Regions from separate parts of the Cupriavidus sp. BIC8F genome, predicted to be linked through region 2. Evidence: predicted binding sites of a transcription regulator. Region 2 holds the regulator's gene; each other region holds the start of a gene.
What was found. The regulator sigma-54, encoded in region 2, starts transcription at its own class of promoters, with help from an activator protein. The targets are predictions, from matches to a motif close to TGGCANGNAANCTGCTTT.
Positions count from the first base shown of each region.

Region 1: a site for sigma-54 is predicted at 2,579-2,596, ahead of RS901_RS09090 (pilin). Genes of this name have one in related genera too.
Region 3: a site for sigma-54 is predicted at 1,535-1,552, ahead of urtA (urea ABC transporter substrate-binding protein). Genes of this name have one in related genera too.

Region 1 covers NZ_CP136094.1:1,923,821-1,931,102, reverse strand. Annotated here, with positions in the region: gene RS901_RS09100 (hypothetical protein) at 1-99, shown strand, start outside; gene RS901_RS09095 (PglL family O-oligosaccharyltransferase) at 101-1,903, opposite strand; gene RS901_RS09090 (pilin) at 1,999-2,511, opposite strand; gene RS901_RS09085 (TerC family protein) at 2,830-3,525, opposite strand; gene sucD (succinate--CoA ligase subunit alpha) at 3,762-4,643, opposite strand; gene sucC (ADP-forming succinate--CoA ligase subunit beta) at 4,743-5,909, opposite strand; gene RS901_RS09070 (DUF2889 domain-containing protein) at 5,999-6,694, opposite strand; gene recX (recombination regulator RecX) at 7,006-7,282, opposite strand, start outside.
Region 2 covers NZ_CP136094.1:1,744,913-1,752,194, reverse strand. Annotated here, with positions in the region: gene lptC (LPS export ABC transporter periplasmic protein LptC) at 4-633, shown strand; gene lptA (lipopolysaccharide transport periplasmic protein LptA) at 734-1,384, shown strand; gene lptB (LPS export ABC transporter ATP-binding protein) at 1,442-2,242, shown strand; gene RS901_RS08235 (RNA polymerase factor sigma-54) at 2,378-3,859, shown strand; gene hpf (ribosome hibernation-promoting factor, HPF/YfiA family) at 3,908-4,258, shown strand; gene ptsN (PTS IIA-like nitrogen regulatory protein PtsN) at 4,714-5,169, shown strand; gene hprK (HPr(Ser) kinase/phosphatase) at 5,250-6,221, shown strand; gene RS901_RS08215 (PsiF family protein) at 6,389-6,781, shown strand; gene rapZ (RNase adapter RapZ) at 6,899-7,282, shown strand, end outside.
Region 3 covers NZ_CP136094.1:2,448,153-2,455,434, forward strand. Annotated here, with positions in the region: gene cyoB (cytochrome o ubiquinol oxidase subunit I) at 1-8, shown strand, start outside; gene cyoC (cytochrome o ubiquinol oxidase subunit III) at 14-658, shown strand; gene cyoD (cytochrome o ubiquinol oxidase subunit IV) at 658-1,026, shown strand; partial or broken gene RS901_RS11480 (hypothetical protein) at 1,101-1,281, opposite strand; gene urtA (urea ABC transporter substrate-binding protein) at 1,607-2,860, shown strand; gene urtB (urea ABC transporter permease subunit UrtB) at 3,008-4,630, shown strand; gene urtC (urea ABC transporter permease subunit UrtC) at 4,630-5,835, shown strand; gene urtD (urea ABC transporter ATP-binding protein UrtD) at 5,832-6,680, shown strand; gene urtE (urea ABC transporter ATP-binding subunit UrtE) at 6,683-7,282, shown strand, end outside.

The DNA of each region.
Region 1 (7,282 bases), 180 kb from region 2:
GCCCCCGGACGCGTCGCCGCTGCGCCGCCGCCGGCACCGCGGTACTACTATCCGCCGCCCCCGCCACCGGTCTATTACAGCCCGTATCCGTACTATTAGGTCAGTCCCGGGGCCATTCGGAGTACCGACGCGAACGGTCGCCAACCCATGCGCAGAATGCCTGCGGACGTTGGTCTGGTGCCAGATCGCGGCATGCCTTCGCAATCGCAGCGTATTGCGCAACTTCATCGCCAAGGTAGTACCAGCGCAGCCGCTCCATCCACTGGCGGCCTTGCGCAGGATCGCCGGTCAGCGCCAGCAGCCATGCCGTGCGCGCAATCATGGTCGGCGTGGGCAGCAGGTGGACGGCGGCGATGTGGGCGGGCAACAACTCTGCCGCATTGGCCGGTGTGATGGTGGCCTGGCCGGCAGCGTCGGCCTGCGCGTGCTGGCGGAACCAGAAGCGCGGCATCGGCAAGGCATTGCGGCGGTCTTCGCTGCTGGCGTATTCGCGGGCTTCGGCGCGGCGGTAGTCTTGCCACATGGTGGCCAGCACTGCCACAGCCACCACGACAAACGCGATCGCCAGCCCCCGTGCCACTGGCACCGGCACGCGCCAACGCCCGAAGCCCGACGGCTCCAGCCAACCGAGCATGAAGCAGAACGGCAGGAAGAAATAGAGGTAATGCAGCGGGTATTCGAGCATCGAATGCGCGCACAGCATCGCCAGCCAGGTAAGAACCAGCACGGTCTGCTTGCGCTCTTCGGTATCGCCGTGCCACAGGCGAACGCGAACCACGCGCCATAGCCACGCCAGCAGGATCAGGCCCACGCCGGCGGTGCCGACGATGCCCGTCTTCGCCAGCAAGTCGAGGATGGCGTTGTGGGCGTGCAGGGACATCTCCACCTTCACGCCGACTTGCTGCATTTGCTGGAATTGGGCCCAGCCGAACTCGCCCCAGCCGACGCCGAACCAGGGGTGGGAGCGGAACATTGCCAGCGCGTGGGTCCACAGCGCGCCGCGCGCGGACATCTGGTCTTCGGCTTCGAGTTGCGCGATGGTGTCGAACAGGCGCCAGTCGAACGCTTGCCCTGCTGCGCGGATTGCTGGCTGCAGGATCAGCAGCATCGCCACGATTGCTACTGCTGCGACGAGCAGACCGACTGGCCGCTGCATTGGATCCGAGTCACGTCGAGCGCCTCGTGCCAGCCACGCCGCGACCAGTGCATAGACCGCAGCCAGGCCAACATGCAGCACGCCGGTTCGCGAACCGGACAGCACAATGCCGCCCTCCAGCAAGGCCACCGCGGCGAGCCACATCGGGAAACGCAAGCGGCCCCGCGAGGCCAGCCACACTGATGCCACCAGCGCCAGGCCTTCAACGGTGGCCTGGTGGTTGGGCTGGTTCAGGTTGCCCCAGAGGCGGCGGTTGGTGTCGTAGAAGTAGGTGGAGACGAGGCCGAAGGCGCGGGGTTCGAGGTGGAAGAGCTGCACCCATTGTGTGAGGGTACCGAGCAGACCGGCGGTTAGGAAGGCGGTGGCGAGGGTATCGCCGATGTTCTGAGTGGATGCCGCAGGCGTGCCTTGGTACGACCATACGGCGCATGTCACCGTTGCGCCTAGGAACAGCGTGAGGATGGTGGTAACGCGGCTACCGGTGATGTCGTGGTGGCCAGTGGCGCCCAATACAAGGCCGACGGCGACCAGCCAGAGAAACAGCAGTGACACCCAAGGCAGCGACACGCCAGGCGATGCAGCGGGGCGGCGACCCGCTTGGATCGCTAGGACGGCGATCGCACACAGTGCGGCTATCCATTCACCGTAGAACGTGGCCAACGGCAGGGTGTGCCGGGAGACTAGCAGCGGGATAACGATGGCCGCGATGAGGCAAGCCGATGAGTGGTTGGTCCTGGACGGCGGCATTGAGGCGCCTGGATAGGGGAAAGGCGCATGATAGCTTGGCGCACGGGCAAAGAAAAAGCGCCCGAAGGCGCTTTTTCTTTGGCTATGAAATGGTATTAGCTGCGGCAGCTTGCAGGGGCGACGTTACCCGGAAGCGTGGCGGCCGCGGCAGGTGCCGGGCCCGGAGTCGGCAGAGTCGACGCAGCCTTGGCCGCCGAGAAGCACTCCCAATCCACCGAACCACCGGCCGGCGGAGTGCCGACTACCAGAGCGGCGGCGGCAGACGAGGGCACCAGGACCAGCGTACCGCCACCGGCGCGAGCAGAATACGTGATCGTGATTTGCCCAGTAGCGCCGACTGCCATAGCCGTTATGTTTTGCGTCGGCGACGGAGCCGTCCAACCGTTAGCAAGCGCAATGCCGTTTGCTGCATTTTCCGTAACTGACGTCTTGGCTGAAGCGGCCAAGCTCAGGCCTTCGGTAACCCGAGAACGAATCAGATAGTCCTGATACGCCGGAATAGCAATCGCCGCCAAAATACCAATGATCGCCACCACGATCATCAGCTCGATCAGCGTAAAGCCCTTCTGGACACGACGGCCCAGTTTCTTCAGTTGTACCCGTTGCATGATTTGACCCCTCGAAGAGATTTTGGTTAAGCGTTGCACGTCTTCGGTTTCGTGACGCGGGGACCATGGAGCAGTAAGCGTGCCAGCGGCATCCCCCATCCGTAGGGGGCAAAAAGCGACAAATTTCGTCACCCGTCAGGGGGATGCTTGCCGGATGCGCCAAAATTTGTCACTTGCGCCCGCTACCACCGCGCGAAGCGACAAAATGTGCGATCACTCACATGAGTTAGTTGGCCAAGGCACCGACGGCCGCCTTGCCGGCGCACCAATGAAAAAGGGCGGCCAGATGGCCGCCCTTCTCGCCTGGGCGGAACCTCGTCAGGCGGTCTGTGCCGACCGGCGGCTCAGCAGCTTGCCCATAAGCACCACCAGGATCGCGCCGGCGGCGCCGAATACCAGGTGGGCGTGCGGCACGTGGACTTCGAACCAGGCGGCGTCGACCGGGTCGCTGACCAGCATTTCGCCAGCCAGGTAGCCCAGCAGCGCGGCGCCCAGCACGATGATGACCGGGAAGCGCTCCATGACCTTGAGCAGCAGCGTGCTGCCGAACACGATCAGCGGGATCGACAGGCCCAGACCGATGATCAGCAGCATCAGCTGGCTGCCCTCGGGGCCCTTCTGCGCGGCGGCGGCCACGGCCACCACGTTGTCCAGCGACATCACCAGGTCGGCGATCAGGATGGTACGGATGGCGGCCCAGATATTGTCCTTGCCGTCGTGGCCTTCCTCGTCGTCATCGCCGGTCAGCAGCTGCACGCCAATGTAGACCAGCAGCACGGCGCCGACGATCTTCAGGTACGGCAGGCTCAGCAGCTTGACCGCGGCCACGGTCAGCACCACGCGCATGATGATGGCGGCGGCGCTGCCCCAGAAGATGGCCTTCTTCTGCTGGGCGGGCGGCAGGTTGCGCGAGGCGAGCGCGATCACCACCGCGTTGTCGCCGGACAGGACGATATTGGTCAGGATGATCGATCCCAACGCAATCCAGAATGTGGTGGAAGACAGCAGTTCCACGGCAGGGCTCCTCGATTTTTTTAGGTGGCACACCCGTCATCTGACGGGTTTCGGATGTCTCAAAATACGAACATGACTATTTACCGCATGAACCTTTCGATTACATTTCAATCCTGTCATGTTTCGCCTAGGGGGTATCCCTGACCCCCGCTGCGCCAGAATGACAATGCCCCCGCGCGGGCGGGGGCATTGCCTGGTGCGCCATCCCCGCGCTGGCGGGAATGGCAAGGTACGTCTTACAGCATTGCCTTCAGCAGGCGGCCCATCTCCGACGGGTTCTTGGTCACCTTGATACCGCAGGCTTCCATGATTTCCAGCTTGGCCTGGGCGGTATCGGCACCGCCCGAGATCAGCGCGCCGGCGTGGCCCATGCGCTTGCCCGGAGGCGCGGTCACGCCAGCGATGAAGCCAACCACCGGCTTCTTCATGTTTTCCTTGATCCAGTAAGCCGCGTTGGCTTCGTCCGGACCGCCGATCTCGCCGATCATGACCACGGCGTCCGTTTCCGGATCGTCGTTGAACATCTTCATCACGTCGATGTGCTTCAGGCCGTTGATGGGGTCGCCACCAATGCCGACAGCCGACGACTGGCCCAGGCCCAGCGCGGTCAGCTGGCCCACGGCTTCATACGTCAGCGTGCCCGAGCGCGACACCACGCCGATGCGGCCCTTCTTGTGGATATGGCCCGGCATGATGCCGATCTTGATTTCGTCCGGCGTGATCAGGCCCGGGCAGTTCGGTCCCAGCAGCAGGGTCTTCTTCTTCTCGCGGCGCATGCGGTCCTTGACTTCCATCATGTCGCGCACGGGGATGCCTTCGGTAATGCAGACCACCAGGTCCAGGTCGGCGTCAACGGCTTCCCAGATCGCGGCAGCGGCGCCTGCGGGCGGCACGTAGATGACCGACACGGTGGCGCCGGTCTGGGCCTTGGCGTCCTTGACGCTGGCGTAGATGGGAATGCCTTCGAAGTCTTCACCGGCCTTCTTCGGGTTCACGCCCGCGACGAAGCAGTTCTTGCCGTTGGCGTAGTCGCGGCAGCCACGGGTGTGGAACTGGCCGGTCTTGCCGGTGATGCCCTGGGTGATGACCTTGGTGTCTTTGTTGATCAGAATCGACATGCTGTAATCCTTTGCTTGGCTACGAGCGGCGCGCGCGAGGGCGCATCAAAGCGCCTGCGCACCGCCCGCGTTCGCGTATGGTTGCGTTCGTGCGACGGCTTACTTGCCAGCGGCAGCGGCCACCACCTTCTGGGCGGCTTCTTCCATCGTGTCGGCCGAGATGATGGGCAGGCCCGAGTCGGCCAGCATCTTCTTGCCGAGGTCTTCGTTGGTGCCCTTCATGCGCACGACCAGCGGCACCGTCAGGTGCACCGCCTTGGACGCGGAGATCACGCCTTCGGCGATCACGTCGCAACGCATGATGCCGCCGAAGATGTTGACCAGGATGGCCTCCACGTTCGGGTTGCTCAGCATCAGCTTGAAGGCTTCGGTCACCTTCTCGGTGGTGGCACCGCCGCCCACGTCGAGGAAGTTGGCCGGCTCGCCGCCGAACAGCTTGATGGTGTCCATGGTGGCCATGGCCAGGCCGGCGCCGTTCACCAGGCAGCCGATGTTGCCGTCCAGCGAGATGTAGGCCAGGTCGAACTTCGAGGCTTCGATTTCGTTGGCGTCTTCTTCATCCAGGTCGCGGTAGGCGACGATTTCCGGGTGACGGAACAGCGCGTTCGAGTCGAAGTTGAACTTGGCGTCCAGCGCGATGACCTTGCCGTCGCCGGTCAGGATCAGCGGGTTGATTTCAGCCAGCGAAGCGTCGGTTTCATAGAACGCCTTGTACAGGCCTTGCAGGGCCTGGCGGGCTTGCGCCACGCTCGCGTCGGGCACGCCGATCTTGCGGGCGATGTCGTCGGCTTCAGCGTCGGTCAGGCCGACCGACGGCTCGATGATCAGGGTGTGGATCTTTTCCGGGCTGTGGGCAGCGACTTCCTCGATGTCCATGCCGCCTTCGCTCGAGGCCATCAGCGCGACCTTCTGCGAAACACGGTCCACCACCAGCGAAACGTACAGTTCCTTCTTGATGTCGGCGCCTTCTTCGATCAGCAGGCGGTTGACCTTCTTGCCTTCCGGGCCGGTCTGGTGCGTGACCAGTTGCATGCCCAGGATGTTCGAGGCGTAGGTCTTGACGTCGTCGATGCTCTTGGCAACCTTCACGCCGCCGCCCTTGCCGCGGCCACCCGCATGAATCTGGGCCTTGACGACCCACACCGGGCCGCCGAGCGTTTCTGCGGCCTTCAGGGCCTCGTCAACCGAGAACGCGGGGATGCCGCGCGGAACCGGCACATTGTATTTGCGCAGGATTTCCTTGCCTTGATACTCATGGATATTCATGCGTGTTTCCTTTCGGGTAGGCGTAAAAGGTAGAAGGGAAGAATCTGAAAGAAGACGAACTCTCTCGTCAGGCTGGCCAATCCTGAGAATCAGCCGGAGGTGCCGGTCGGCCGCTCGGCCGGGACAGCGTCGTTGCCGTGTTCGCCGCGGTCGCCATTGGCCGCGGCTGGCGCCTGAGGCGCAGATGCGACGGCAGGTGCTGCCTCGGCCCGTACCTTGGGCGTCGGCTGGTGACCATACCAGCGCGGGTAAAACTGACGAACCACCTCGCCATCGAAACGCAGGGCGTGGCAGCCGTTCAACTGATAGGGCGGCTCCGGATTCGGGTCGTCCTCGCCGTTGTCGCGGATATTGATGACTTCACCGGCAAAGGCCTGGATCGCCGTGCTGGGCAGCACGCCGGCGGCCTCGGTCAGGTGCGAGCAACCGTGCATGCCGCCCAGGCGCTCGCGCACGGCCTTGCGAAAGCCCTTGCGCAGGTTCAGGCCGATCAGCTTGCGGTAAGCCGGGCCAATCGTGTCGCAATGAGCCGGATACGGCACCCAGTCCGAGCAGGCCTCGGCATCCAGCACCGTCATTTCCTCATTGATCGTGACGCGCAGCCACAGGTCGTGCAGGGGCTGGCCCACCGGGCGGACGCGGTCGCCGGCCAGTTCGATGTCGCGAGGTTTGGTGTCGGTCAGGCGCACCTCGATGTCCCACAAGCCGTCCTCTCTCTGGTACGCCTCGGCCGTAATGGCGCGACGGTGACGCTGGGAGCGGTTGACGGGCTGGGACAGAGGCATGGCCAGGCTGGAAATACGGGGGGCTGGGGAACGGCGGTGCCGGAGCACCGAATAACCCGGGGAGTTTAACATGCCGCGCTGCGTTGGCCGGGAACATCCTTGCGCAGCAACTGTCGCGGCAGGATTGTCGGCCGACCATGGCACCCCGCCATGGCATCGCGCCTTGCCGCAACGCACCAGTGACACGGGCTCAGCGGTGGCAACAAGATCGTCCCCAGTCCAGCCCCGAGATGACGCAATGCAGCGAATACACCCTGATAACAGTGCAGGTACTCCGGGTGAAAAATGGCGCATGCGCCATACGCCGGTACTTAACCCTCGTCGCCGTAGTCTTCGTCCGCACCCTGGATGATCTTGCTGACGACCGAACGCGAAAACCCGCGCGCCACCATGAAGCGGATCTGCTTGGCCCGCGCCTCGGGCGTGTCGGGTGGTGTGCCAAAGCGCTTGCGCCAGACCTCACGGGCGCGCTCTACTTCCGTGGCGCGCAGCCGCTCCTGCAGATCACCCAGCTGCTCGCTGCCGAGCTTGTGGGTCTTGGCTTCCTGCATCACGCGCGCGGTGCCGTAGCGGGCGCCGCGGCGGTGC
Region 2 (7,282 bases):
ACCATGCAGGCACTCCTCGCCTCCCTCAGCGGCATCGTCATGCGGCTGCTGCCGCTGCTGCTGATGGCCTTCGTGGCGGGCAGCACGTTCTGGCTGGTCCAGATCAACTCCCCCAAGGAAGACCTGGCCGCGCAAAACACCAAGAAGCATGAGCCTGATTACTTCATGGACCGCTTCTCGGCCACCGAGCTGGCGCCGGACGGCAGCACCAAGATCCGCTTCACCGGCGATCGCATGGTCCATTTCGAGGACGACCAGACCTACGAGGTGACCCGGCCCGCCATGCGCGCGTACGAGCCGGACCGCCCGCCGGTCACCGCCCGCGCCGATATGGGCCGCATGAACGCCGAGGGCTCGGTGATCGACCTGTACGGCAACGGCTTCGTCATGCGCCAGCAGGGCGCGGACGTGTCCAAGGACCCGCAGCTGACCGCCGCATCCAGTTATTTCCAGCTGCGGGTCAATGACGACATCGTCAAGACCGACAAGCCGGTCAAGCTGACGCGCGGCCCGTCGGTGATGACCGCCAACGGCCTGATCTTCAACAACGTCACGCGCGAAGTACAATTGCTCGGCAATGTACGCGGCACCATCATCACCGGGCCGACCCCGGGCCGCGCGCCGGGGTCCTGAGCCCCGGCCCGGGGGCCGCGCACGCAGTGCCGGCATGCGCAGCCGGTCCGCACCAACCCGCACCAACGTACCCAGACGCCCTCAAGCAACCCCTGCCAACATGACTGCTTCCCTGACGACATCGTCCCGTCGACGCACCGCCCCGGCCCTGCTCGCCCTGGCCATGGCCATCGGCCTGCTGGCCCAGCCCGCCCTGGCCGAGCGCGCGGACCGCGACAAGCCGATGGTGCTGGAGGCGGACAACGCCAGCTACGACGACGTCAAGCAGATCTATACGCTGACCGGCAACGTGGTGCTGACCAAGGGCACCATGATCCTGAAGTCCGACGCCGCCGAACTGCGCACCGACCCCGAGGGCTACCAGTTCGCGGTGGCCACCGCCAAGCCGGGCAAGCAGGCCTACATCCGGCAGAAGCGTGAAGGCGTCGACGAATACATCGACGGCTGGGGCGACCGCATCGAGTACGACGGCAAGCAGGAGTACTCCAAGCTGATCGGCAATGCCCGCATGGCGCGCCTGCAGGGCGCCAAGCAGGTCGACGAAATCCGCGGCGCGGTGCTGACCTACGACAGCCGCAAGGAGTTCTACACGGCCGCCGGCGGCGGCAGTGGCGACGCCGCGGCCGCCAATTCGTCCGGCCGCGTGCGCGCGGTGCTGTCGCCGCGCCAGGACCAGAAGGCCGGTGCCACGGGCAACGGCGGCTCGCCGCTGGACCTGAAGCCGGCGCCTGCGCCTGCCAACAAACCCTGACGCCTGGCGCCGGCTTGCCTGCCCGCGCCAGAGACGCCTGAACGCCAGACTGTGCCAATGACCGATACCGCAACCATCGCCGACAAGCCTTCCGTCGAAGCCTCCTCCATCCTTCCCGGGGGCAGCACGCTGGTCGTGCGCCACCTGAAGAAGCGCTATGGCTCGCGCACGGTGGTCAAGGACGTCTCGCTCGACGTGAAGAGCGGCGAGGTGGTCGGCCTGCTCGGGCCCAACGGCGCGGGCAAGACCACGTCCTTCTACATGATCGTGGGCCTGGTGGCGCTGGACGAAGGCGATATCGTGCTCGACGGCGACCACATCAGCGGCCTGCCGATCCACGAGCGCGCGCGCATGGGGCTGTCGTACCTGCCGCAGGAAGCCTCGGTGTTCCGCAAGCTCAACGTCGAAGAGAACATCCGCGCGGTGCTGGAGCTTCAGGTGAACAACGGCAAGCCGCTGCCCAAGGCCGAGATCGAGCGCCGTTTGGATTCGCTGCTCGACGACCTGCAGATCGCGCACCTGCGCAACAACCCGGCGCTGTCGCTGTCGGGCGGCGAGCGCCGCCGCGTGGAAATCGCGCGCGCGCTGGCGTCGTCGCCGCGCTTCATCCTGCTGGACGAACCCTTCGCCGGTGTGGACCCGATCGCCGTGGGCGAGATCCAGCGCATCGTCAGCTTCCTCAAGGCACGCAATATCGGCGTGCTGATCACCGACCACAACGTGCGCGAGACGCTCGGCATCTGCGACCATGCCTACATCATCAGCGAAGGCACGGTGCTGGCCGCGGGCCAGCCCGAGGAAATCATCGCCAATGACGCAGTGCGGCGCGTCTACCTGGGCGAGAACTTCCGCATGTGATTTAGCGGCCTGCCCGCGAGCGGCAGGCCTCTTCGCGGGCGCGCGTGGGCCCTCCCACAGCCAGCGGCGATCGGACCGCAAAAGCGATAGCAATTTCCGTTCCAACAACGGAAAGATGCGCATAGAATAGGTCGCATGAAACCGTCGCTACAGCTCCGTCTTTCCCAGCATCTGGCCCTGACCCCGCAACTGCAGCAGTCGATCCGGCTGCTGCAGCTCTCCACGCTGGAACTGCAGCAAGAGGTCGAACAGGCGCTGACGGAAAACCCGCTGCTCGAGCGCGAGAACGACTGGATCGAAAGCCCGCTGCGCGTGGCGGCGGACGGCTCGGTCAACCTGCAGAGCGCACCGGCGCCCGCCCCGGCAGAGCCCCAGGGCAATGGCGAGGCCCGCGCCGACGGCGCGGGTGACGACGACAGCTATGGCGACAGCGGCAACGGCGACGACTATGGCAGCGGCGACTGGAGCCTGGACGACTTTGCCCGCCGCCCCCAGGGCGACGAGGACGAAAAAACGCCGATGCAGCTGCGCGAAGCCGAGCCCACGCTGCGCGAGTACCTGATGGAGCAGCTCACGCCGCTGAAGATCTCGGCGCGCGACAAGGGCCTGGCCATCTTCCTGATCGAATCGCTCGACGACGATGGCTACCTGAGCGCGTCGCTTGAGGAGATCTGCACGGAGTTGCCGGAAGAACTCGAATTCGAGATCGACGAAGTCCACGCCATCCTCACGCTGCTGCAGAGCTTCGACCCGCCCGGCGTGGGTGCGCGCAACGCCGCCGAGTGCCTGGCCCTGCAGTTGCGGCGCCTGACGCACCCGCAGCGCGAATTGGCGCTGGACATCGTCACCAACCACCTGGAGTTGCTCGCAGTACGCGACTACACACGGCTGAAGAAGGCGCTGCAGGTCGATGAAGGGGCACTGAAGTCCGCTCACGAACTGATCCGCTCGCTGGCGCCCTACCCCGGCCATGCGTACAGCCGCCCGGAGGCCGACTTTGTGGTGCCGGACGTGTTCGTGCGCAAGAGCGGCGGCGGCTGGATCGCGCAGCTCAATCCGGATGTGATGCCGAGGCTGCGCATCAACGATATGTATGCGCAAATCCTGCGTGGCGCGAAGGGTGAGTCCGGCACGGCCGGGCTGCAGCAGAAGCTGCAGGAGGCGCGCTGGCTGATCAAGAACATCCAGCAAAGGTTCGACACAATCCTGCGTGTCTCGCAGGCCATTGTCGAGCGTCAAAAGAACTTTTTCAGTCACGGCGAAATCGCCATGCGCCCCTTGGTTTTGCGGGAGATTGCCGATACACTGGGTTTACACGAGTCAACCATCTCCCGGGTGACGACCAATAAATACATGGCAACGCCGATGGGTACTTTCGAACTGAAGTACTTCTTCGGCAGCCACGTGTCCACCGAAACCGGTGGCGCGGCTTCATCAACGGCCATCCGCGCCTTGATCAAGCAACTGATAGGAGCCGAAGACCCGAGGAATCCCCTTTCCGACAGTCGCATTGCCGAACTGCTGGGTGAGCAAGGCTTTGTTGTTGCGCGCCGCACTGTTGCCAAGTATCGCGAAGCCCTGAAGATCCCCGCAGTCAATCTCCGCAAGTCTTTGTAGCCGAGCCCACCGCCTGCCTGGTGAGGCTCTTTCAGAAGGAGAAGCGCTATGAACTTCAAGATCAGTGGACACCACCTGGACATCACGCCCCCTCTGCGTGAGTACGTGGAAACGAAGCTGGAGCGAATCGTCAGGCATTTCGATCAGGTCATTGGCGTTAGCGTGCTGCTCTCTGTCGACAACCACAAGGAAAAGGACCGGCGTCAGTACGCGGAAATCAATCTACATCTCAAGGGCAAGGACATCTTTGTCGAGGCGCATCACGAAGACCTATATGCAGCGATCGACGCACTCGTCGACAAGCTGGACCGTCAGGTGATCCGCTACAAGGATCGCGTGCAAGGCCACGACCGCGAAGCGGTCAAGTACCAGATGGCCGCAGCGCAAATGCAGCAATGACCGTGCCCGGCAGCCCCGCAGCGGGCTGCTGAATCAGGATTGAACAGGCAAGCCGCGCAACGAAGCGCGGCTTTTTTGCGCCCTTGCGTTCCGGGCTGGCGCCGGGATGCCGCGCCAGCACTGGCGGTGCGGCCCGGCTGTGGCGCCGGAGCCAACGCTTTTCACCCGAATGGGCAAGAGTGTTCGCAAGCGCTGCGCCAAGGTGTATGCTGCGCCATACAAAGAGAGGGAATCCAGGCCGCGCCCCGCATCGGTGCGCCGGCTCCCGGCCCGGAGGCATGATTGCATCACCATGTATCGTTCTGCACCGGCTTGCCCCGCTGCGCTGCACAATACGGGGGTAGTCGCTGCTCTATAATGGGCCGGACGCCTCCGGCCAGGCCAACGGCAGCCCGGAGCCAGCCCACTGCCCGGCGGAACGATCTGCCCGCTAACTGAAATCCTGCGCATCGCCCATGAATCGTTTGGCCAAATTGCTGCCACCCGGCAACATCACCCTCGACGTCAGCGTCACCAGCAAGAAGCGTGTGTTCGAGCAGGCCGGGCTCCTCTTCGAGAACAACCATGGTGTGGCGCGCGCCATCGTGACGGACAACCTGTTCGCGCGCGAGTCGCTGGGATCCACCGGCCTGGGCGCCGGCGTAGCGATCCCGCACGGCCGCATCAAAGGCCTGAAGCAGCCGCTGGCCGCCTTCATGCGCCTGGCCGAGCCGATTCCGTTCGAATCGCCGGATGGCAAGCCGGTATCGCTGCTGATCTTCCTGCTGGTGCCCGAACAGGCTACGCAGCAGCACCTGGAAATCCTGTCAGAAATCGCGCAACTGCTTTCCGACCGCGACATGCGCGAAGGACTGGCCACGCTGCCCACGCCCGATGCCGTCCATCAGCTGCTGATTGCATGGCATCCCTGATCCCCTGATCCCCCAAGCGGGCCGGCACCAGACCGGGCAGGCGCCAGGCGCTTCGCAAACCGCCCCACCAGTCATACCGCATGGAACTCACCGGCGTCACTTCCCAGTCCATCTTCGACGACAACGCAGCCGACATCAAACTCTCGTGGGTGGCCGGCCTGGAAGGCGCGGACCGCGCCTTCGACGTGGAGTTCGCCCGCGAAGCCACCTCCGCCGCCGACCTGGTGGGCCACCTGAACCTGATCCACCCCAACCGCATCCAGGTGCTCGGCAAGCCCGAGATCACTTATTACCAGCGACTGGACGACGAGACCCGCAAGCGCCAGATGGGCGAGCTGATCCTGCTCGAGCCGCCCTTCCTGGTGATCGCCGACGGCATGGAGCCGCCGCCCGACCTGGAACTGCGCTGCACGCGCTCGTCCACGCCGCTGTTCACCACGCCGGTGTCGTCGGCCGCGGTGATCGACCACCTGCGCCTGTACCTGTCGCGCATCTCCGCTCCGCGCGTGACCATGCACGGGGTATTCCTCGACATCCTGGGCATGGGCGTGCTGATCATGGGCGAATCGGGCCTGGGCAAGAGCGAACTGGGCCTGGAACTGATCTCGCGCGGCCACGGGCTGGTGGCCGATGATGCCGTGGACTTCGTGCGCCTGGGGCCGGATTTCATCGAAGGCCGCTGCCCGCCGCTGCTGCAGAACCTGCTTGAAGTCCGCGGCCTGGGCCTGCTCGACATCAAGACCATCTTCGGTGAGACCGCGGTGCGCCGGAAGATGAAGATCAAGCTGGTGGTGCAGTTGGTGCGCCGCAACGACGGCGAGTTCGAGCGCCTGCCGCTCGATTCACAATATCTGGACGTGCTGGGCCTGCCGATCCACATGGTCAAGATTCAGGTGGCGGCCGGGCGCAACCTGGCCGTGCTGGTCGAGGCCGCGGTGCGCAACACCATCCTGCGCCTGCGCGGCATCGATACGCTGCGCGACTTCATGGACCGGCAGCGCGCCGCGATGCAGGCCGATGCGGTTTCGCGCGGCCAGGGCCGCCTGCTCTGAGCTGAGCGCCAGCGTTTTCATTTGCTTACAACGGCGTTGACGCAGAACGTCAACGTTCTTCAGGCATGCTCCGTTTTGTGCTGTAATGGGCATCGCGCCCGTTACGGAAGCTGCAACGCCGGCAATGGCGCGCGGCCATGAAGTTTTCCACAGCCAGGAGAGCAAGCATGAAGAAACTGATCGCGATGTGCGCGCTGGTCACCCCGATGATCGCCGCCAGCGCTTTTGCACAGACCACCGCCACGCCGGCAACCCCCGCCACGCCAGCCAAGCCAGCGGCCACGGCTCCGGCAACGCCGGCCATGCCTGCCACGCCCGCCACCCCGGCTACCCCGGACAAGCCCGCAGCCAACGCCCAGCAGGACAAGATGAAGGCCTGCAATACGGAAGCCGCCGGCAAGAAGGGCGACGAACGCAAGGCGTTCATGAAGGAATGCCTGTCCAAGGGCGCGTCCAAGACCCAGCAAGAGAAAATGGCCTCCTGCAGCAAGTCGGGCAAGGGCAAGAAGGGCGACGAATACAAGGCCTACATGAAGGAATGCCTGTCCAAGGCAGCCTGAGCCGCAGCCAGCGCCGCAACCTGACGACAAAAGCATGGCGAACCGCGAGGTTCGCCATGCTTGCTTTGCGCGTGGTGTCATGACGCCTTCATCACGTGATGCTATGCTTCAGTTGCTATGCGCATCATCCTCATCACCGGCATATCCGGTTCCGGCAAGTCCGTCGCGCTGAACGTGCTCGAAGACGCAGGCTACTACTGCGTGGACAACCTGCCGGCTCAGTTCATCCCGGAACTGACCCGCTACCTCGACAGCCAGGGCTATACGCACCTGGGCGTCGCCACTGACATCCGCAGCCGCGAGTCGCTCGACCAGCTGCCCGACACCGTGCGCGCGCTGGCCGCGGAGCACCAGGTCGAAGTGGTGTTCCTGACCGCCAGCACCGACGCACTGGTGCAGCGCTACTCCGAGACGCGCCGGCGCCACCCGCTGTCGGTGCGTACCGACGGCATGCCGGGCCAGGGCGGTGAACCGGCCTTCAACGACACCGCGCTGATGGAA
Region 3 (7,282 bases), 700 kb from region 2:
AAGCCTGAGAACCATGTCGACTCAAGTCCTAGACCGCATCCCCGCGCAGGCAGGCGCCTCGGCTCACGCCGACGCGCACGGCCATGACCATGCGCACCACGATACCAGTGCCAATACGGTGTATGGCTTCTGGATCTACCTGATGAGCGACTGCATCATCTTCGCCGGACTGTTCGCGGCTTTCGCCGTGCTGCGCGGCGAACTGGCAGGCGGCCCGTCGGCGAAGGAGCTGTTCGAGCTCAATTACGTGCTGGTGGAGACCTTCATCCTGCTGTTCTCCTCGATCACGTACGGCATGGCGATGATCTCGCTGCAGAACCGCAGCCTGAGCCGCGTGCAGGTGTGGCTCGGCGTCACGTTCCTGCTGGGCCTGGCCTTCATGGCGATGGAAATCAACGAGTTCCATCACCTGATCGCCGAAGGCGCCGGCCCGGGCCGCAGCGCGTTCCTGTCGTCGTTCTTCACCCTGGTCGGCACCCACGGCCTGCACGTTGCCAGCGGCATGCTGTGGATGATCGTGCTGATGTGGCAACTGTCGAAGAAGGGCATCACCCCGACCCTGACCAAGCGCCTGACCTGCCTGTCGCTGTTCTGGCACTTCCTGGACGTGGTCTGGATCGGCGTGTTTACCGTGGTCTACCTGATGGGACATCTGTGATGGCACAACACAACGCACCGGCGGCGCACGGCGCCCACGACTCGCACGATTCACACGCGGGCCACGACACCCACGCCAGCTTCAAGTCGTACGCGATCGGCTTCATCCTGGCCGTGATCCTGACCGTGATCCCGTTCAAGCTCGTGATGGACGGCAGCATGGACAAGGGCGCCATCCTCTGGATCATCCTCGGCATGGCCGTGGTCCAGATGCTGGTCCACCTGAAGTACTTCCTGCACCTGGACACGTCCTCCGGGCAGCGCAGCAACGTGATCGCGCTGCTGTTCACGGCGCTGATCCTGGTGATCGTGGTGGCGGGTTCGCTGTGGATCATGCACAACCTGAATGCCAACATGATGGTGATGTAAGGACCCAGCGTCCTGGTATCGAAAACGGGGCCCCGCGAGGGGCCCCGTTTTCATTGGTGCGTTGGACTATCGGGTCAGGGCCTGAACGTCTCCCCCCAGCACCACCCCTTCGCGACGCGGATCCGCGCCGCCCACCAACGCCGTCGAGCCCCCGACGGTAGTGCGGATGATCGCGGCCAGGCCGCTTGACTGCGCCACGGGGTTCACCGTGTGGCCCAGCTTGCGCAGGCCCTTGATCAGCGGGTCGTTGTTGCCCTGCATTCAATGTACGGATTTACAGACATCCGAATCGCCGTTAAGCGTTTGCTTACCAAAAGGATCGATTCTGGCGCACGCCCGCATCCCTGACGTCTGATAGCGGGCGCGATGCACCACCACTGCGCTGGTTGGAGTCAGCGCACTGTCTCGGTGCCCGGCAGGCATGCACGGCCATGGTGCTCATGCGGACCACTGGCCCGGTTTGCCCATGCAGGCCGCTTGTGGCCGGGCGGTGGCTGGTCCGACCCTATGGCACGCTAGTTGCAAAAGCATCACCCGGGGAGCGTAGTCCCTGACCAACACGACAAACGGGAGCTGCAAAATGCAACGACGTGACATGCTGAAGCTGTCGGCGGTAGCCGCGGCGATGATCGGTACCAGCCCGCTGGCGCTGGCGCAGTCCAAGGAGCCGATCAAGGTCGGCATCCTGCATTCGCTGTCCGGCACCATGGCCATTTCGGAGACGTCGCTGAAGGACGTGGCCCTGATGACCATCGACGAGATCAACAAGAGCGGCGGCGTGCTGGGACGCAAGCTGGAGCCGGTGGTGGTGGACCCGGCGTCGAACTGGCCGCTGTTTGCCGAAAAGGCGCGCCAACTGGTCACCAAGGACAAGGTGGCGGTGACCTTCGGCTGCTGGACCTCGGTGTCGCGCAAGTCGGTGCTCCCGGTCTATGAGGAACTGAACTCGCTGCTGTTCTATCCGGTGCAGTACGAAGGCGAAGAGATGTCCAAGAACGTCTTCTACACCGGCGCGGCGCCCAACCAGCAGGCGATCCCGGCGGTGGAATACCTGATGAGCAAGGAAGGCGGCGGCGCCAAGCGTTTCTTCCTGCTGGGCACGGACTACGTCTACCCGCGCACCACCAACAAGATCCTGCGCGCTTTCCTGAAGAGCAAGGGCGTGGCCGACAAGGACATCGAAGAGGTCTACACCCCGTTTGGCCACAGCGACTACCAGACCATCGTCGCCAATATCAAGAAGTTCTCGCAGGGCGGCAAGACCGCGGTGATCTCGACCATCAACGGCGACTCCAACGTGCCGTTCTACAAGGAGCTGGGCAACGCCGGGCTGAAGGCCAAGGACGTGCCGGTGGTGGCGTTCTCGGTGGGTGAGGAAGAGCTGCGCGGCATCGATACCAAGCCGCTGGTGGGCCACCTGGCCGCGTGGAACTACTTCATGTCGGTCAAGAACCCCGAGAACGACGCCTTCCGCAAGCAGTGGGCGGCATGGGTCAAGGCCAACAACCTGCCCGGCGGCGACAAGCGCGTGACCAACGACCCGATGGAAGCCACCTACGTGGGCATCCACATGTGGGCGCAGGCCGTGAAGAAGGCCGGCACCACCGATACCAACAAGGTGCGCGCCGCCATGTACGGCCAGACCTTCAAGGCACCGGACGGCTTCACGCTGACCATGGGCGAGAACCACCACCTGTACAAGCCGGTGATGATCGGCGAAGTCAAGGGCGATGGCCAGTTCTCGGTGGTATGGAAGACGCCGAAGGCGGTGCGTGCGCAGCCGTGGAGCCCGTTCATCGCGGGTAACGAAGGCAAGCCGGACAAGGTGATGTAAGCGGACGCCAGTCCGGCTCCGTGACGATGGCTTCCCTCTCCCGCAAGGCGGGGGAGGGGGGCGCATCGCCCCCTTTCGCACACCAGAACAACAAGGCGCTGAAGCGCCGCCACTGCGCCAGCCACTATGCCCAAACTACTTCCGACAATGGCCATGCCATGGCTGCGCGCCCTGCTGGCGGCGTTGCTGCTGGCGGCTGCGCCGTGGGCCGCGGCGCTGACGCAGGCCGACCTGAAGCCGCTGGCCGAAGACGATTTCGATGCCAAGACCGCCGCGCTGGCCGCACTGGCCAAGGCGCCCCCGGCGGAAGCCGGCCCGATCCTGAAGGCCCTGCAGGATGACGCGCTCCAATACGCAGCGTCGGTCGGCATGGTGCGCCAGGACGGCGACAAGACCGTCGATGCCATTACCGGCAAGCCGGTCGCGGTGAAAGCCGACGAACTGGAGTCCCTGACCCTGAACAACAGCCTGCGTGCGCTGGTCGACAGCGCCGCCAGCAGCCTGCTGCTGCAGTCACCCGACATCGCGGTGCGTGCGCAGGCGGTCGCCACGCTGCGCGCCCAGCCGGAAAGCGCCTCGCGCGCCGCGGTCGAAGCCGCGCGCAAGAACGAGGCCGATGCCGGCCTGCGCACCAGCCTGGACGTGATCTGGGCCAACCTGGTGCTGGCCGAGCCGGCTGACCCCGCAGCGCATGACGCGCGGCTTGAAGCCATCCGCATCCTCGGCAGCGACAGCAACCCGCAGAGCCGCCAAAAGCTGGCGCCGCTGGTGGAGCGCGACAGCGCCGGCAACTACCGCGAGCCCGATGCCGACGTGCGCCTGGCCGCGCAGCAGGCGCTGGACACGCTGCGCAGCGATCAGCGCCGCGCCGAGCTTATCGGCAACCTGTTCGCCGGGCTGAGCCTGGGCAGCGTGCTGTTGCTGGCCGCGCTGGGGCTGGCGATTACCTATGGACTGATCGGCGTCATCAACATGGCGCACGGTGAATTCCTGATGATCGGCGCCTATGCCACCTACGTGGTGCAGTCGCTGTTCCGCGCCTACGCGCCGGGTGCGTTCGACTGGTACCTTCCGGCGGCGCTGCCGGCCTCGTTCCTGGCCGCCGCGGTGGTGGGCTTCGTGCTGGAGCGGCTGGTGCTGCGCCACCTGTACGGCCGCCCGCTGGAAACGCTGCTGGCCACCTTCGGCGTGAGCCTGCTGCTGATGCAGGCAGTGCGCACGCTGTTCGGCGCGCAGAACGTGGAAGTGGCCAACCCGGCCTGGATGAGCGGCGGCATCGAGTGGATGCCGGGCCTGGTGATTCCCTACAACCGTATCGTCATCATCCTGTTCGCGCTGGCGGTAGTGGCGGTGGCGTGGGCGGTGCTGAACCGCACGCGGCTGGGGCTGTTCGTGCGCGCCACCACGCAGAACCGCACCATGGCGGCCTGCGTCGGGGTGCGCACCTGGAAGGTCGACAGCTACGCCTTTGCCTTTGGCGCCGGCATTGCCGGACTGGGCGGCTGCGCGCTGTCGCAGATCGGCAATGTCGGTCCCGACCTGGGCCAGGCCTACATCATCGATTCCTTCATGGTGGTGGTGCTGGGCGGGGTGGGGCAGCTGGCGGGCACCATCGTCGGCGCCTTCGGGCTGGGCATCATCAACAAGTTCATCGAGCCGTTCTATGGCGCGGTGCTGGCCAAGATCTTTGTCCTGGTGCTGATCGTGCTGTTTATCCAGAAGCGGCCGCAGGGACTTTTCGCGCTCAAGGGGCGCAGCGCGGAGGCATGATGCAGCGAGTCCAATCGAATTCTTCCGCCACCCCGTTCCGGCTTGCCGTGCCTGAGCGCCAGGCGCTGTTCTCGCGGCGCGGCTGGATGGCGCTGGCGGCGCTGGCGGTGATCGTCGGCATCGGCGTGCCAGTGTGCGCGCTGGTGTTGCCGGAGGGGCATCCGCTGCACCTGTCGGCCTATGCGCTGACGCTGGTCGGCAAGATCATGTGCTTTGCGCTGGCGGCGATCGCGCTGGACCTGGTGTGGGGCTACTGCGGCATCCTGAGCCTGGGCCACGGGCTGTTCTTCGCGCTGGGCGGCTACGCCATGGGCATGTACCTGATGCGGGCGATCGGGCGCGAGGGCGTGTACAAGAGCGACCTGCCGGACTTCATGGTGTTTCTCGACTGGAAGGAGCTGCCATGGTTCTGGCAGGGCACCGAGCACCTCGGCTATGCGCTGCTGCTGGTGGTGCTGGTACCCGGTGTGCTGGCGTGGCTGTTCGGCTTCTTTGCCTTCCGCTCGCGCATCAAGGGCGTGTACCTGTCGATCATCACGCAGGCGATGACGTATGCGGCGATGCTGCTGTTCTTCCGCAACGAGACCGGCTTCGGCGGCAACAACGGCTTTACGGACTTCAAGCGCATTGCCGGCTTTGCGATCGCGGCGCCGCAGACGCGCACGGCGCTGTTCGTGCTGACCTTCCTGGCGCTGCTGGCGGGCTTCATCGCCTGCCGCTATATCGTCACGTCCAAGCTCGGGCACGTGGTCACCGCGGTGCGCGATGCCGAGATGCGCGTGATGTTCTCCGGCTACAACCCGCTGGGCTACAAGCTGTTCGTGTGGACTTTTTCGGCGGTGCTGTGCGGCATAGCGGGCGCGCTGTATGTTCCTCAGGTGGGCATCATCAACCCCGGCGAGATGTCGCCCGGCAACTCGATCGAGATGGCGGTGTGGGTTGCCGTGGGCGGGCGCGGCACGCTGATCGGGCCGGTGATCGGCGCGTTCCTGGTCAATGGTGCCAAGACCCTGTTCACCGCCCACTTTGCCGAGTACTGGCTGTTCCTGCTGGGCGCGATGTTCGTGCTGGTGACCTTGTACCTGCCCGATGGCGTGACCGGGTTGTGGAACCGGCTGCGCGAGCGGCGCGCGGCCGCACCGCCAGCCGCTGCAGACCCTGTCTCCGCGCCTGCCGTGGCAGGCCGCACGGGAGGTGAAGCATGAATGCCGCACTCCAGCACGGCCAGGCCGAAAGCGGCGATGCCACCGGCCTGGGCCGCATCGTCGAGCCCGGCACCATCGATGTCTCGCACGGGCCGATCCTGTACCTGGAAGACCTGACGGTGCAGTTCGACGGCTTCCGCGCGCTGAACAAGCTGACGCTGTCGATCGACCATGGCGAGCTGCGCTGCGTGATCGGCCCCAACGGCGCCGGCAAGACCACGATGATGGATGTAATCACCGGCAAGACCGGCCCGCGCAATGCCAATGTCAGCGGGCGCGTGTTCCTGGGCCAGACCATCGACCTGATGCGGATGACCGAGCCGCGCATCGCGCAGGTGGGCATCGGCCGCAAGTTCCAGAAGCCGACGGTGTTCGAGCAGCACGCGGTGTGGGAGAACCTGGAACTGGCGATGAAGGCCGACAAGCGCTGGTGGTCGTCGCTGCGCGCGCGGCTGACGGCAGAGGGGCATCGCCGCATCGAGGAAACGCTGGCGCTGACCGGACTGGAGGCCGAGGCCTACCGGCCCGCCGGGCTGCTGTCGCACGGGCAGAAGCAGCGCCTGGAGATCGGCATGCTGCTGATGCAGCAGCCGCAGCTGCTGTTGCTGGACGAGCCGGTGGCCGGCATGACCGATGAAGAGACCATGCAGCTGGCGGCGCTGCTCAACGGCCTGCGCGGCAGCTGCTCGATGATGGTGGTCGAGCACGACATGGAATTCGTCGCCGCGCTCGCGGGCGATGCCGGCCAGGTCACGGTGCTGGCCGAGGGCAGCGTGCTGGCCGAAGGCACGCTCGACAGCGTCAAGCGCGACGAGCGCGTGATCGAATCCTACCTGGGAAGATAAGCATGCTGCAGGTCAATGCACTGAACCAGTTCTACGGCGGCAGCCACATCCTGCGCAATGTCAGCTTCGACGTGCCCGCCGGCAAGCTGACCACGCTGCTGGGCCGCAACGGCGTGGGCAAGAGCACGCTGCTCAAGTGCCTGATGGGCGTGGTGCCCACGCGCAGCGGCAGCATCCAATGGGAAGGGCAGGCGCTGGAGAAGAAAGCGCCGTATGAACGCGTGTCTGCCGGGCTGGCCTATGTGCCGCAGGGCCGGGAGATCTTCCCGCGGCTGACGGTGGAAGAAAACCTGCTGATCGGCGCCGCCAGCCGGGCGCGGCCGTCCGGCGTACCGGACCGGATCTACCAGTTGTTCCCGGTGCTGCGCACCATGCGGCTGCGCCGCGGCGGCGACCTGTCCGGCGGCCAGCAGCAGCAACTGGCGATCGGGCGCGCGCTGATGAGCGAGCCGGGCCTGCTGATCCTGGACGAGCCCACCGAGGGCATCCAGCCTTCCATCATCCAGGACATCGGCCGGGCGCTGCGGCTGCTGGTCGACGAGTTCGGCATGACGGTGCTGCTGGTCGAGCAGTACTACGAGTTCGCGCGGCATATTGCCGAC